DNA from 4 places in the Streptomyces sp. NPDC048338 genome. Region 4 is predicted to be linked to each of the others. Evidence: riboswitches for the same ligand, from Rfam matches in the RefSeq annotation. Region 4 holds a riboswitch; each other region holds the start of a gene.
The links. A riboswitch is a leader RNA that binds a small molecule or an ion and turns the genes downstream of it on or off. The one in region 4 is predicted to bind cobalamin.

Region 1: it holds a riboswitch for cobalamin, as region 4 does, so the genes downstream of both, metE (5-methyltetrahydropteroyltriglutamate--homocysteine S-methyltransferase) here and cobN (cobaltochelatase subunit CobN) in region 4, are expected to answer to the same signal.
Region 2: it holds a riboswitch for cobalamin, as region 4 does, so the genes downstream of both, ACGFZF_RS26780 (ribonucleoside-diphosphate reductase subunit alpha) here and cobN (cobaltochelatase subunit CobN) in region 4, are expected to answer to the same signal.
Region 3: it holds a riboswitch for cobalamin, as region 4 does, so the genes downstream of both, ACGFZF_RS29900 (ABC transporter substrate-binding protein) here and cobN (cobaltochelatase subunit CobN) in region 4, are expected to answer to the same signal.

What each region holds. Positions count from the first base shown of each region.
Region 1 covers NZ_JBICYQ010000005.1:392,668-396,136, forward strand. Annotated here, with positions in the region: gene metE (5-methyltetrahydropteroyltriglutamate--homocysteine S-methyltransferase) at 1-1,288, opposite strand, end outside; cobalamin riboswitch at 1,498-1,650, opposite strand; gene aspA (aspartate ammonia-lyase) at 1,782-3,191, opposite strand; gene ACGFZF_RS15140 (asparaginase) at 3,220-3,469, opposite strand, start outside.
Region 2 covers NZ_JBICYQ010000012.1:148,768-152,236, reverse strand. Annotated here, with positions in the region: gene ACGFZF_RS26785 (ribonucleotide-diphosphate reductase subunit beta) at 1-66, opposite strand, end outside; gene ACGFZF_RS26780 (ribonucleoside-diphosphate reductase subunit alpha) at 66-2,432, opposite strand; cobalamin riboswitch at 2,560-2,698, opposite strand; gene ACGFZF_RS26775 (GNAT family N-acetyltransferase) at 2,739-3,239, opposite strand; gene ACGFZF_RS26770 (hypothetical protein) at 3,258-3,469, opposite strand, start outside.
Region 3 covers NZ_JBICYQ010000014.1:192,396-195,864, reverse strand. Annotated here, with positions in the region: gene ACGFZF_RS29910 (amino acid permease) at 1-1,110, shown strand, start outside; gene ACGFZF_RS29905 (Mov34/MPN/PAD-1 family protein) at 1,188-1,628, shown strand; cobalamin riboswitch at 1,657-1,794, shown strand; gene ACGFZF_RS29900 (ABC transporter substrate-binding protein) at 1,836-2,804, shown strand; gene ACGFZF_RS29895 (FecCD family ABC transporter permease) at 2,801-3,469, shown strand, end outside.
Region 4 covers NZ_JBICYQ010000003.1:351,376-354,844, forward strand. Annotated here, with positions in the region: gene cobN (cobaltochelatase subunit CobN) at 1-850, opposite strand, end outside; cobalamin riboswitch at 884-1,027, opposite strand; gene ACGFZF_RS09200 (cobalamin biosynthesis protein CobG) at 1,080-2,510, shown strand; gene ACGFZF_RS09205 (precorrin-8X methylmutase) at 2,525-3,160, shown strand; gene ACGFZF_RS09210 (precorrin-2 C(20)-methyltransferase) at 3,157-3,469, shown strand, end outside.

The sequences.
Region 1 (3,469 bases), on a different contig from region 4:
CGCGCAGCGAGTACGGCTGGGGGCGCCTGAGGTCGGCTTCCCCGACGGCCGCCGCCCTGGCCCGGACCGCCGGATCGCGGGTCAGCGCGGACGTCGAACGGGAGGCGAGGGCGGCGCGGTTGGCGGCGAGTTCCGCCGCGATCGCCCCGGTGCCCCGGGACAGACCGCGGGCGAGGGTGAAGATCTCGCCGGTCTTCTGGCGGGCGAACGCGAGCCAGCGTGCCACCTGGGGGTCGATGCCCCGCTCGGCCGTGGCGTCGAGCGGCACGTGGAGCAGCGAGCAGGACGCGGCGACGTCGACCCGCCCGGCGAGCCCCAGCAGGGTGCCGAGGAGGGCGAGGGACTTCTCGTAGTCGTTGATCCAGATGTTGCGCCCGTCGACGACCCCGGCGACCAGGCGCCTGCCGGGCAGCCCGCCGACCGCGGCGAGGTCGTCGAGGTTGGCGGCGGCGGGGCCGGTGAAGTCCAGGGCCAGGCCGTCGACGGGGGCCTTCGCCAGGACGGGAAGCGCGGCGCCGAGCCGGTCGAAGTAGGAGGCGACGAGCAGCCGGGGCCGGTCGGTGAGCCCGCCGAGCTCGCGGTAGGCGTGGGCGGCCGCGTTCAGTTCGGCCGGGGTGCGGTCCTGGACGAGGGCGGGCTCGTCGAGCTGCACCCACTCGGCGCCCGAAGCCCGCAGGTCGGCCATGACCTGCGCGTACACCGGCAACAGCCGGTCGAGCAGGGTGAGCGGCCGGAAGTCGCCGGGGACGCCGGGAGCCGGCTTGGCCAGCAGGAGGTAGGTGACAGGGCCGAGCAGGACGGGCCGGGCGGTGAGGCCGAGCGCCCGCGCCTCGCGCAGCTCCGCGACCTGCCGTGCGGAGTCGGCGGTGAAGACGGTGTCGGGCCCGAGTTCGGGGACCAGATAGTGGTAGTTGGTGTCGAACCACTTCGTCATCTCCAGCGGCGCCACCTCCTGCGTGCCACGCGCCATCGCGAAGTAGCCGCCGAGCGGGTCGGCCGCGACGGCGGCCCGGTGGCGCTCGGGCACGGCGCCGACCATGACGCTGGTGTCGAGCACGTGGTCGTAGTACGAGAAGTCGCCGGTCGGCACCTCGGTGATGCCGGTGTCGGCGAGCTGCATCCAGGTGGCGCGCCGCAGGTCCCGGCCGGTCCTGTGAAGGGACTCGGCGTCGACCCGGCCCTGCCAGTAGCCCTCGACGGCCCTCTTCAGTTCCCGGTCCCGGCCGTGGCGGGGGTACCCGTACAGGGTGGCCGTCGCCGCGGCCCTTCGTGTCGCCCTTGTCGTCACGGAACTCTCCTTCGCGAGCGTGTCTCCATGCGTCCCGGCGACGGGACGAGGGCGCGAAGGGGTGCGTGGACGAACGGACCGTGGCCGCCAGCCGTGTCATGCCGGACGCATGCACATCGGTTCGGGGCGGCTCGCCCGCTCTGTACGCCGACCCGCCCTCGAGGTCACCGGGATGTCCGCGCGCGAACGGTCGCGCGCGGGCAACGGGCAGGTCTTCGGACTCGCGGGCACGCCCGCCTCTCTCCGAGGCGGACACCTAGTGGCCGTCGCTTCCCGGACCCGTACAGGTCCAGTGCGTATGACGGCGGTCGTTCCCACTCACCGCTGCGGGGCAGTCCCGGATTCCCACCGGGTTCCCTCTTGCGACGCGTCCCGTCTGGCGGACGGGCGCGAACCAGTTGCGCCCGCCACCCTAGTCGGCCCGCGAGCGGGTCCGCCGCCACGGAGGCGAGTTGGCCGGGAATCGCGGTCGGGCCGCCGGCGTTCGGGCTCCTTACCCGCGGTGCGGTGTCACGCCGGTCAGCCGCTCCGGGCTGAGCAGTTCGGCGATGCGTTCGGCGGGCAGCAGCCCCTTCTCCAGCGTGAGTTCGGCGACTCCCCGCCCGGTCCGCAGCGCCTCCTGGGCGATGGCGGTGGCCGCGGTGTAGCCGATGTGCGGGTTGAGGGCGGTGGCCAGGCCGATGGAGTTCCGCACGGTCGCCTGCAGCTGTTCGGTGTTGGCGGTGATGCCCGAGACACAGCGCTCCGCCAGGGTGAGGCAGGCGGCGCGCAGCGAGGTGATGCTCTTCGACAGGGCGTGCTGGATGACCGGTTCGAAGGCGTTCAGCTGGAGCTGGCCGCCTTCCGCGGCCATGGTGATCGTGATGTCGTTGCCGATCACCTCGAAGGCGACCTGGTTGACGACCTCGGGGATCACCGGGTTGACCTTGCCCGGCATGATGCTCGAACCGGCCTGCACGGCGGGCAGGTTGATCTCGTTCAGGCCGGCACGCGGTCCGGAGGAGAGCAGCCGCAGGTCGTTGCAGGTCTTGGAGAGCTTCACCGCCAGGCGCTTGAGGACACCGGAGAGCTGGACGAACGCCCCGCAGTCCTGGGTGGCCTCGATCAGGTTGGGCGAGGTCACCAGCGGCAGGCCGGTGATCTCGGACAGGTGCCGCCGGGCCGTCTCGGCGTAGCCGGCCGGGGCGTTGAGGCCCGTCCCGATGGCAGTGGCGCCGAGGTTGATCTCGTGGATCAGCTCGACGGCCTCGGCCAGCCGGTTGCGGTCCTCGTCCAGCATCACGGCGTACGTGGAGAACTCCTGGCCCAGCGTCATGGGCACGGCGTCCTGGAGCTGGGTGCGCCCCATCTTCAGGACGTCGCGGAACTCGAACGCCTTGGCCGCGAACGCGTCCTGGAGCACCGCCGTGGCCTGGAGGAGCCCGTGCACCGACGTGATCGCCGCGATCCGGACGGCGGTCGGGTACACGTCGTTGGTGGACTGGCTGAGGTTGACGTCCTCGTTGGGGTGCAGGTGCTGGTACTCGCCCTTGGCGTGGCCGAGGAGTTCGAGCGCGCGGTTGGCGACGACCTCGTTGGCGTTCATGTTCGTGGATGTGCCGGCGCCGCCCTGGACGACGTCCACCACGAACTGCTCGTGGAGCCGCCCGGCGCGGATCTCCCGGCAGGCGGCGACGATGGCGCGGGCCTTCTCCGGGGGCAGCAGCCCCAGTTCCTCGTTGGCGAGGGCCGCGGCCTCCTTGACCGCGGCGAGCGCCTCGACGAGTCGCGGGTACACCGAGATGGGCAGGCCCGTGACGGTGAAGTTCTCCTGGGCGCGCAGCGAGTGGATGCCCCAGTAGACCTCGGTGGGCACCGCACGTTCGCCGAGGAGGTCGTGCTCGCGGCGGGTGGGGTTCTGCATGGTGTGTCCGACCTTCGGTTCTTCGGCGTCAGCGGAGCGCGGCGTGCTGCCGGGCGGCGGGGGAGGCGTGGGCGCCGGAGAAACGAGAGCCCGACCCGCCGGCAGCCAGGGCAGGTTCCGCGCGGGTCGGGCCGTTCAGGAGGTCGCGCAGCAGGGCGTCACGCCGGCCCGGGGCGACGTCGGAGAGCAGGGTCGCGACGAGGGCCATCCGGGCCTGACCGGCCCGCAGCGTGCCCGTGAGCACCGCGCCCGCCGCGACCAGGTCCACGGCGCCGCCG
Region 2 (3,469 bases), on a different contig from region 4:
CCGCATGGGCCGCAGGGTGAGCTCGAAGCCCGGGTCGAGGAGGTTCTTCTGTTCGTTCGCGCTCATTACTGGCAGGCCTCGCAGGACTCGGGGTTTTCCAGGGAGCAGGCGACCGCGTCGGGGTCGGCGACCTGCTGGACGGGGATGGTTGCGGCGGCCGTCGACGCCTGGGCGGCGCGGGCGATCCGGGTCGCCGGGCGGGACCGCAGGTAGTACGTGGTCTTCAGACCCTGCTTCCAGGCGTACGCGTACATCGACGACAGCTTGCCGATGGTCGGCGTCTCCATGAACAGGTTCAGCGACTGGGACTGGTCGAGGTACGGCGTCCGGGCCGCCGCCATGTCGATCAGACCGCGCTGCGGGATCTCCCAGGCCGTGCGGTACAGCTCGCGCACCTCGGCCGGGACCCAGGTGAAGCCGGCCACCGAGCCGTTGGACTCGCGCAGCGCCTCACGGGTCTGCGCGTCCCAGACACCGAGCTTCTTCAGCTCGTCGACGAGGTACGAGTTGACCTGGAGGAACTCACCGGACAGCGTCTCGCGCTTGAAGAGGTTGGAGACCTGCGGCTCGATGCACTCGTACACACCGGCGATCGAGGCGATCGTCGCGGTCGGCGCGATGGCGAGGAGCAGCGAGTTGCGCATGCCGACGGCGGCGACCCGCTCGCGCAGCGCGGCCCAGCGCTCCGGCCAGGTGAACTCCACGCCGTAGTGGTCGGGGTGCAGGACACCGCGGGCGGTGCGGGTCTTCTCCCAGGCGGGCAGCGGGCCGTTGCGCTCGGCGAGGTCGGCGGAGGCCTCGTAGGCGGCGAGCATGATCCGCTCGGCGATCCGGGTGGAGAGCGCCTTCGCCTCGGGGGAGTCGAAGGGCAGCTTCAGCCGGAAGAACACGTCCTGGAGGCCCATCGCGCCCAGGCCCACCGGACGCCACCGGGCGTTGGACCGGCCGGCCTGCTCGGTCGGGTAGAAGTTGATGTCCACGACACGGTCGAGGAAGGTGACGGCCGTGCGGACCGTCGCGTCGAGCCGCTCCCAGTCGATGTCGCCGGTCGCCAGGTCCACGAACGCGCCGAGGTTGACCGAGCCCAGGTTGCAGACCGCGGTCTCGCCGTCGTCCGTGACCTCCAGGATCTCCGTGCAGAGGTTGGAGGAGTGGACCGTGTGGCCCGGCTCCGCCGTCTGGTTGGCCGTGCGGTTCGAGGCGTCCTTGAAGGTCATCCAGCCGTTGCCGGTCTGGGCGAGCGTCCGCATCATCCGGCCGTACAGGTCACGGGCCGGCATGGTCTTGCGGGCCAGGCCCTTCGCCTCGGCGGCGCGGTAGGCGGCGTCGAACTCCTCGCCCCACAGGTCGACCAGCTCGGGCACGTCCGCCGGGGAGAACAGCGACCACGGGGCGTCGGCGTTGACCCGGCGCATGAACTCGTCCGGGATCCAGTGCGCCAGGTTCAGGTTGTGCGTGCGCCGGGCGTCCTCGCCGGTGTTGTCGCGCAGCTCCAGGAACTCCTCGATGTCCGCGTGCCAGGTCTCCAGGTAGACGGCGGCGGCGCCCTTGCGCCGGCCGCCCTGGTTCACGGCCGCGACGGAGGCGTCCAGCGTCTTCAGGAACGGCACGATGCCGTTGGAGTGCCCGTTGGTGCCGCGGATCAGCGAACCGCGGGCGCGGATGCGGGAGTACGACAGGCCGATGCCGCCCGCGTGCTTCGAGAGACGCGCGACCTGGTGGTACCGGTCGTAGATGGAGTCCAGCTCGTCCAGCGGAGAGTCGAGCAGGTAGCAGGACGACATCTGCGGGTGGCGGGTGCCGGAGTTGAAGAGCGTGGGGGAGGAGGGCAGGTAGTCGAGCCGGCTCATCAGGCCGTAGAGCGCGGTGACCTCGTCCAGCGCGCGCGTCGAGTTGTCCTCGGCGAGCCCGGCGGCCACGCGCAGCATGAAGTGCTGGGGCGTCTCGACGACCTTGCGGGTGATCGGGTGGCGCAGCAGGTAGCGCGAGTACAGGGTGCGCAGGCCGAAGTAGCCGAAGCGGTCGTCGCCGGCCGGGTCCACCGTCGCGTCGAGCGTCGCGCCGTGCAGCCGGACGAACGCGGCCGTACGGTCGGCGATCAGACCCTCGCGGTGGCCGACGGCGACGGAGGCCGAGAAGCACACCGCGCCCTGACCCGCCGCCTCGTCGGCGATGGTGATCGTCAGGAGCCGGGCGGCGAGCCGGGAGTACGCGGGGTCCTCGGCGATCAGGCCGGCGGCCGCCTCGGTGGCCAGCTCGCGCAGTTCCGCCTCGTCCGAGCCGGCGCTCCGGCCGCGCAGCGCGGCGGCGGCGACCTTGCCGGGGTCGGTGTCGGGGAGATCGGCGGTGAGGTCGGTCAGGATCCGCAGCAGCACGGTCCCGGGTCCGTCGCTCTCGATCGCTGCGGCCGGATCGGCGGGCGCGATGGTCACGTGGGGGCTCTCCCTCGCTCGGCTCGGGGCCGGCGGGGGAAGCGGGCAGCCGGGCACCCGTACGCAGGGTGCGCCGCGCCACCGGCCCACTCCGCGAGGCCCGGACGTCTGTGACACCCGGAACGGACGGACCGGGCGCACTGTCGGCAGGTCTTCGGACTCACCTGGCGGATGAAAACGCCATAAGCACACCGTTGCGGGACAGTTCCGGACTTGCACCGGATTCCCCTGCGGCGACAGCGAGCACGAGCATACATGTGGGGGGCGCCCCTGGAGACACCCCCCACATGTTGTGTCGTTCCGTGCTCAGAGCTCCAACGCGTAGGTGTGCAGGGGATCCATGTCGGCCAGCGGGCTCCAGTCCCGGTCAGGGGTACGGACGAAGCCCGCCCGCTCGTAGATCCGGTGCGCGGCGGACATGCGCGACTGGGTGGAGAGCACCAGCCGCCGGCATCCCGGTGTCCTGCGCGCCCGCTCCACGCAGGCCCGGACGAGGGCCTCGCCGACGCCCCGGCCGCGGGCGCCCTTCGCCACGGCGAGCATCCGGAACTCGGCCTCGCCCTCGCGCGCGATGTCGGCCCACTCCCCGCCGGCGACGAAGGTCACGCCGCCGAGCACCGTGCCGGCGCGGTCCACCGCCACCAGCACCTCCGCTTCCGCGGCCCGCCGGGCCACGTTCCGCAACAGGCGCAGGTAGTCGTCGTCCTCGCCGAAGTCGAGGTGCCCGTCGTCGAGGAAGGCCCGCGCGGTGACCTCGCCGAGGGCGTCGTACTCCTCGGGCCGTACCGCCCTGATGGTGAAGTCCATCCAGGCAGTGTGCCGCGCTCAGCCGCTCGCGCCCACTCCGTTGTCGGGGGCTCCGTCGCCGACCGGTGGCAGGTCGCCGCGCTCGACGGGCCCGCTCCCGCTCGTCCGCCGCGGCAGGACCGCGTCCAGTTCGGCGTCGTCGGCGCGGTGCGCCTCGGCGGCGGCCTCCCGCAGCAGGTCCTTTCCCACGGACAGCGGGGCGGCCAGCTCGACGCGCAGGCCGTTCTCGT
Region 3 (3,469 bases), on a different contig from region 4:
ACGTACTGGCTCTTCTGGGTCGTCACCGGCATCACCGAGGTCACCGCGGCCGCCAAGTACATGGCGTTCTGGACACACGGGAGTTTCCCGCAGTGGGCCTTCGCGCTGATCTTCACCGTCATCCTCTACGGCGCGAACCTGATCTCCGTGAAGCTCTTCGGTGAGCTCGAGTTCTGGTTCTCGATGGTCAAGGTCACCGCGATCGTCGGCATGATCCTCATCTGCGCCGGCATCCTCACCATCGGCTTCTCCGACGCGGCCGAGACCGCCTCCGTGGCGAACCTCTGGAACGACGGCGGCTTCTTCCCCAAGGGCCTCGGCGGCACGCTGATGACCCTGCAGATCGTGATGTTCGCCTTCCTCGCGGTCGAACTGGTCGGCGTCACCGCCGGCGAGTCCAAGGACCCCAAGACCGTCCTGCCCAAGGCGATCAACACCGTCCCGTGGCGCATCGCCGTCTTCTACGTCGGCGCCCTCATCATGATCCTCTCGGTCGTGCCGTGGTCGGAGTTCCAGCCGGGCGTCTCCCCGTTCGTCGCCGCCTTCGAGAAGATGGGCCTCGGCATCGGCGCCGCCATCGTCAACTTCGTGGTGCTGACCGCCGCCCTGTCCTCCTGCAACTCGGGCATGTACTCCACCGGCCGGATGCTGCGCGACCTCGCGCTGAACGGCCAGGGGCCGAAGTTCCTCACCAAGCTCACCGGCAACGGCGTCCCGCTGCTCGGCACGACGGTCTCCGCCGCGCTGATGCTGGTCGGCGTGTGGATCAACTACGTGGCGCCGGGCAAGGCCTTCGACTACGTCGTCTCCTTCGCCACCATCTCCGGCATGTGGGCCTGGATCATGATCCTGGTCTGCCAGATCCGCTACCGCGCCAAGGCGAACCGCGGCGAGCTGCCCGAGTCCGGCTTCAAGGCCCCGGGTGCCCCGTTCACCAGCTGGTTCGCCCTCGCCTTCATCGGCATGGTCATCGTGATGATGGGAATCGACCCCGACTCCCGCGTCGCACTGTGGCCCGGCGCGCCGGTGTGGGCCCTGATCATGGGCGTCTCGTACCTCGTGCTGAAGGCCCGCAACCCGCAGGGCGCGGCGTTCGTCAAGCGCTCCTGATCTCCGCCGTCTCGGCATTCGGGCCGTCGCGTACCACTCCTCGGTACGCGGCGGCCCGCCCGCTTATCCTGTCGACCATGCTGACCATCACCCGGGCCCTGTACGACCAGATCGTGGAACACTCCCGCGCGGACCACCCCGACGAGGCCTGCGGCGTGGTCGCGGGCCCGGCCGGCACCGGCCGCCCCGAGCGCTTCATCCCGATGCTGAACGCCGCGCGCTCGCCCACGTTCTACGAGTTCGACTCGGCCGACCTGCTGAAGCTGTACCGCGAGATGGACGACCGGGACGAGGAGCCCGTGGTCATCTACCACTCGCACACGGCGACCGAGGCCTACCCGTCCCGCACGGACATCTCCTACGCGAACGAGCCCGCCGCCCACTACGTCCTCGTCTCCACCGCGGACACGGACGACGCCGGCCCCTTCCAGTTCCGCTCCTTCACCATCGTCGAAGGCGTCGTCACCGAGGAAGAGGTCCAGGTCGTCGAGGCGTACGCGCAGACCCCCGGAGCCTGAAGCGCCTCACGCCCTCCGCACGCCGACGACGTGATGAGAGACTGATGGGACATCAGGGCGGCAGGACCCAGGAAGCCGGTGCGAATCCGGCACGGTCCCGCCACTGTGACCGGCTCCCGCCCCGGGAGCCGGAAGCCAGGAACTGACCTGCCGCCTTCTCACCACCGACCGGGGACGTGGAAATCCCCGTCAGGAGGCACGTCCGTGTTGACCCGGCGCCGTACACCGCTGCCCGCCCTCGCCCTTCTCCCGCTGCTCGCCGCCTGCTCCGCGCCCGCCGCGCAGCCCCCGGACCCGAAGACCGCCCCGGGATTCCCCTACACCGTCGCCAACTGCGGTGTGCAGACCACCTACCAGGCCCCGCCGCGACGTGCCGTGACGATGAACCAGCACGTCACCGAGGTCATGCTGGCCCTCGGCCTGGAGAAGTCCCTCGTCGGCACCGCCTACCTCGACGACCGCGTGCTGCCCGCCTACAAGAAGGCGTACGACACCGTCCCGGTGCTCGCCGAGGAGTACCCGTCGAAGGAGGCGCTGCTCGCCGCCGACCCCGACTTCGTCTACGGCGGCTACGCCTCCGCCTTCGACGCCAAGGCCGGCCGCGGCCGCGACGACCTCAAGGCCGCGGGCATCGGCACCCGGCTGAACACGGAGTACTGCCCCTCCGGCGCCTCCTCGCTCACCGACCTCTACCGGGAGGTCGACGAGGTCGCCCGCACCTTCGGCGTCCCCGAACGAGGCCGGGAGTGGACCGCCCAGGCCCGCCGGACCGTCGCCGCCACCGAACGCCGCCTGAAGGACGTGCCCCCCGTCTCCGTCTTCGTCTACGACAGCGGCGACAAGACCGCGTTCACCGCCGGCGGCACCGGCATCGGCAACGAACTGATCACCCGCGCCGGCGGCCGCAACGTCTTCGCCGACATCGCCAAGCCCTTCGGCGACGCGACCTGGGAACAGGTCGTCGCCCGCCGGCCCGACGTGATCGTCATCTACGACTACGGCTCCACGACCGTCGAACAGAAGAAGAAGCGCCTGCTGGAGGACCCCGCCCTCCGCGACGTCCCCGCGATCAGGAACCAGCGCTTCGCCGTCATGCCGCTCTCGGACACGGTCCTCGGCGTCCGCGTCCCCGCCGCCGTCGACAAGCTCGCCGCCCAGCTCCACCCGGACCGGTGACCGCGCCCCCGAAGGGGGACGTCCGGCAGCCCGCGCACCCGCCCGTCCGGGTCGGTGCGCGGGCCGCCGCACGCCCACCCGCCGCCGCCCCCGTCCCGTACGGCCTCGTCGTCGCCGGCCTCCTCGCCGCTCTCGCGAGCGCCGTCGTCGCCGGGGTCGCGCTCGGATCCGTGACCATCCCCGTCGCCGAGGTCACCCGCATCCTCACCGGCAACGCCGACCCGTCCCCGTTCCGCACCATCGTCCTCGACGTCCGGCTGCCCCGCGTCCTGCTCGGCGCGGTCGTCGGCGCCGGCCTCGCCGTCGTCGGCACCGTCCTGCAGGCACTGGTCCGCAACCGCCTCGCCGACCCCTTCCTCCTCGGGATCTCCTCCGGGGCCTCCACCGGCGCCGTCCTCGTCCTGGTCCTCGGCATCGGCAGCGGCGCCGGCATCACCTCGACGCTCGCCCTGCCCGCCGGCGCCTTCGCCGGCGCCCTGCTCGCCCTGGTCCTCGTCTACGCGCTGGCCCGCCGCGGCTCCACCATGACCGGCGCCCGGCTCGTCCTCGCCGGCGTCGCCGTCTCCTACATCCTGTCCGCGCTGACCACCCTGCTCCTGGTGCTCGCCGGACGGCCCGAGCACTTCCAGGAGGCGATGTTCTGGTCCCTCGGCGGCCTCGGCAGC
Region 4 (3,469 bases):
CGTCGAACTCGGGGACGGCGACCTGGCTCGCCGCGTCGAGCGGCGACAGGCCCTCGTCGTTCTCCTCCCACGCGGCGCGCGAGCCGGTGAGGCACAGCGCCTGGAGGATCGGCACGTCGAGAGCGGCGAGCGCGCCCGCGTCCCAGGCCTCCTCGTCGCCGCCGGCCTGGGCCTCGGCGGGCCTGGTGCCGCCGGCCGCGAGGACGGTGGTGACGATCGCGTCGGCGTCACGGAGACGGTCGAGCAGCTCGGGCTCGGGGGCGCGCAGGGAGGCCACGAACAACGGGCGGGCCTGGGCGCCGGCGTCCTCCAGTGCCTCGCACAGCGCGGCGACGAAGCCGGTGTTGCCGCTCATGTGGTGGGCGCGGTAGTAGAGCACGGCGACGGTCGGGCCGTCGGTGGTGCGGGGGGTGCGCTCCAGCGGGCCCCAGGTCGGGGCGGCGGCCGGGGCCTCGAAACCGTGCCCGGTGAGCAGCACGGTGTCGGAGAGGAAGCGGGCCAGCTGCTCCAGGTTGTCCGGGCCGCCGTGCGCGAGGTAGGCGTGCGCCTCGGTGGCGACGCCGATGGGGACCGTGGAGGCCTCCATGAGCTGGGCGTCGGGGGCCTGTTCGCCGGAGAGCACGACCACCGGCCGCGGCTGGTCGTCGGCGAGCAGCGCGTCGAGACCCTCCTCCCAGGCCCGCAGGCCGCCGAGGAGGCGGACCAGGACGAGGTCGGCGCCGTCCAGGAGACCGGGCAGGTCGGCGGCGGGAAGCCGGGCGGGGTTGGCGAAGCGGTACTCGACCGGTCCCCCGGCCGCGCGGGCGCTGAGCAGGTCGGTGTCGGAGTGCGACAGCAACAGAATTCGCATGCGAGCGCAGGCCTTCCTCGGGGTTTCCGCGCCCCGGGTGGTCGTGTGGACGGCGGGAGTTCCTGACTCACCGGCCCCGTCTCAGGGGCCGGCTCACAGTGGCGGGACCGCGCCGGATTCTCACCGGGCTTCCTCCCCGGGGTCCTGGGACCCCATGCCGTCTGCATAGTAGATCCTGACCGCCCCGCGCAGGGATGGCGCCCGGAACGACGTGGGTATGCTCGCCGCCATGCCGCCCACCCCACCCACAACGCCCAACCGGGGCGAACCGTTCATACGGGAACGTGGCGACGCCTGCCCGGGGGCCCTGCGACTGCACCCCGCCGACGACGGCCGCCTGGCCCGACTCCGCCTGCCCGCAGGCATTCTGACGGGGCATCAGGCACAGGTTCTGGCCGATGCGGCACAGACGCTGGGCGACGGGCGGATCAGTGTCACGTCGCGCGGGAACGTCGAGCTGCGGGGCCTCGGCGAAGGCTGCGGGACGGAGCTGGCGGAGCTGCTTTCGGACGCCGGCCTGCTGCCCTCCGCGGCGCACGAACGCATCCGGAACATCATCGCCTCGCCCCTGGCCGGAGCGGACGGAATCGGCTGCGGAGACGTCCAGTTGTGGGCGCGCGAGCTCGACGGGCTGCTGTGCGGGGAGGCGTGGACGACGGCGCTTTCCGGCCGATTCCTCTTCGCTCTCGACGACGGCCGCGGAGACGTGGGCGGCCTGGGCGCGGATGTGACCTTGTTCTCAGCGGGGCCCGCCACGGGATCCCCGGTGGACGACGGGACGGCTCCCCCGGCGGACGACGTCCTCGTGCGGGTGGGACGCCGGACCTTCCGCGTCGCGCGGGCCGACGCGGCCCGTGCGGCGCTCGCCGCGGCGGACGCCTTCCTCGTCGCCGCGCGGGCGGCGGGCACGGGTGCCTGGCGCGTGAAGGAACTCCCCGAGGGGGTCGAGCCCGACCTCGCGGACGCCCTGCGCCGCGCGGGCGTCCCCGCGCGGCCCGCGGACGCCGTCCGGACAACGGGACGGGCCGCCGCCGCACCTCCGCACGCCCCCACCGGACCCCCGACCACGCGGACCGGACCCGTCGGCACCACCCGCCCCGCCTTCGCCGGGCCGCTGCCCGGAGTCTTCGGGCATCCGGTCTCCGGCGCCCACGCCGTCTCCGTCTCCCTGCACCTGGGACGTCTGACCGCCGCGCAGTTGAGGGCACTCGCTCCCGGGCCGGCCCCCGCCGGAGGCGCCGTCGGCGAGTTGCGGCTCACCCCCTGGCGGGGCGCCGTGGTGACCGGCTTCGCCGACCGGGCCGCCGCCGAGGCCCGCCTCGCCTCGCTCGCCGAGACCGGTCTGCTCACGCGGGCGGACTCGCCCTGGCTCGGCGTCGGCGCGTGCACCGGCCGTCCCGGGTGCGCCAAGTCCCTCGCCGACGTCCGCGCGGACGCGACCCCGGGCCGGGGCGCCGGCGGACTCCCCGTCCAGTTCTCCGGGTGCGAGCGGCGCTGCGGGCACCCGCACGGCACGGCCGGCGGCGCCCTCCCGCGCACCTGGGTGGACGTCGTCGCCACCGCCGACGGCCACTACCTGGTGGACGGGCGCCCCACCCCTCGTACAGACCTCCCCGACGCCGTCGCTGCGGCCCGCGGCCCGTCCACACCCACGAGATGAGCGAGAGCAACAGGATGTTCGACTACGAGAAGGACGGGGCGGAGATCTACCGCCAGTCCTTTGCCACGATCCGTGCCGAGGCGGATCTCGCGGGTCTGCCCGCCGACGTCAGCCAGGTCGCGGTGCGGATGATCCACGCCTGCGGCATGGTCGACCTCGTCCGGGACCTCGCGTACTCGCCGCAGGTCGTCTCGCGTGCCCGCGCCGCCCTGCGCGCCGGGGCGCCGATCCTCTGCGACGCGCAGATGGTGGCGAGCGGGGTCACCCGCAAGCGCCTGCCCGCCGGCAACGACGTGGTCTGCACCCTCTCCGACCCTTCGGTGCCCGCGCTCGCGGCCGAACTGGGCACGACCCGCAGCGCGGCGGCCATGGAGCTGTGGCGCGACCGCCTCGAAGGCTCGGTCGTCGCCATCGGCAACGCGCCCACCGCCCTCTTCCGGCTCCTGGAGATGGTGGAGAAGGGCGCGGGCCGGCCCGCGGCGGTGCTCGGCATACCCGTCGGCTTCATCGGCGCCGCCGAGTCGAAGGACGCGCTGGCGGCCCAGGACCTCGGCCTCGACTACCTCGTCGTCCGGGGCCGGCGCGGCGGCAGCGCGATGACCGCGGCCGCCGTCAACGCGATCGCGACCGAGGAGGAGATCCAGGCATGAGCGGCAAGCTGTACGGCGTGGGCCTCGGCCCCGGCGACCCGAACCTGATGACGCTGCGCGCCGCGCAGGCCATCGCCGAGGCGGACGTGGTCGCGTACCACTCGGCGCGCCACGGCCGCTCCATCGCCCGGTCGATCGCGGCGGAGCACATCCGGGAGGACCACATCGAGGAGCGGCTGATGTATCCGCTCACGGTGGAGACCACGGACCACCCCGGCGGCTACCGGGGCGCCCTGGACGACTTCTACGAGGAGGCGTCGGCGCTGCTCGCCGCGCACCTCGACGCGGGCCGCACGGTCGCCGTCCTCG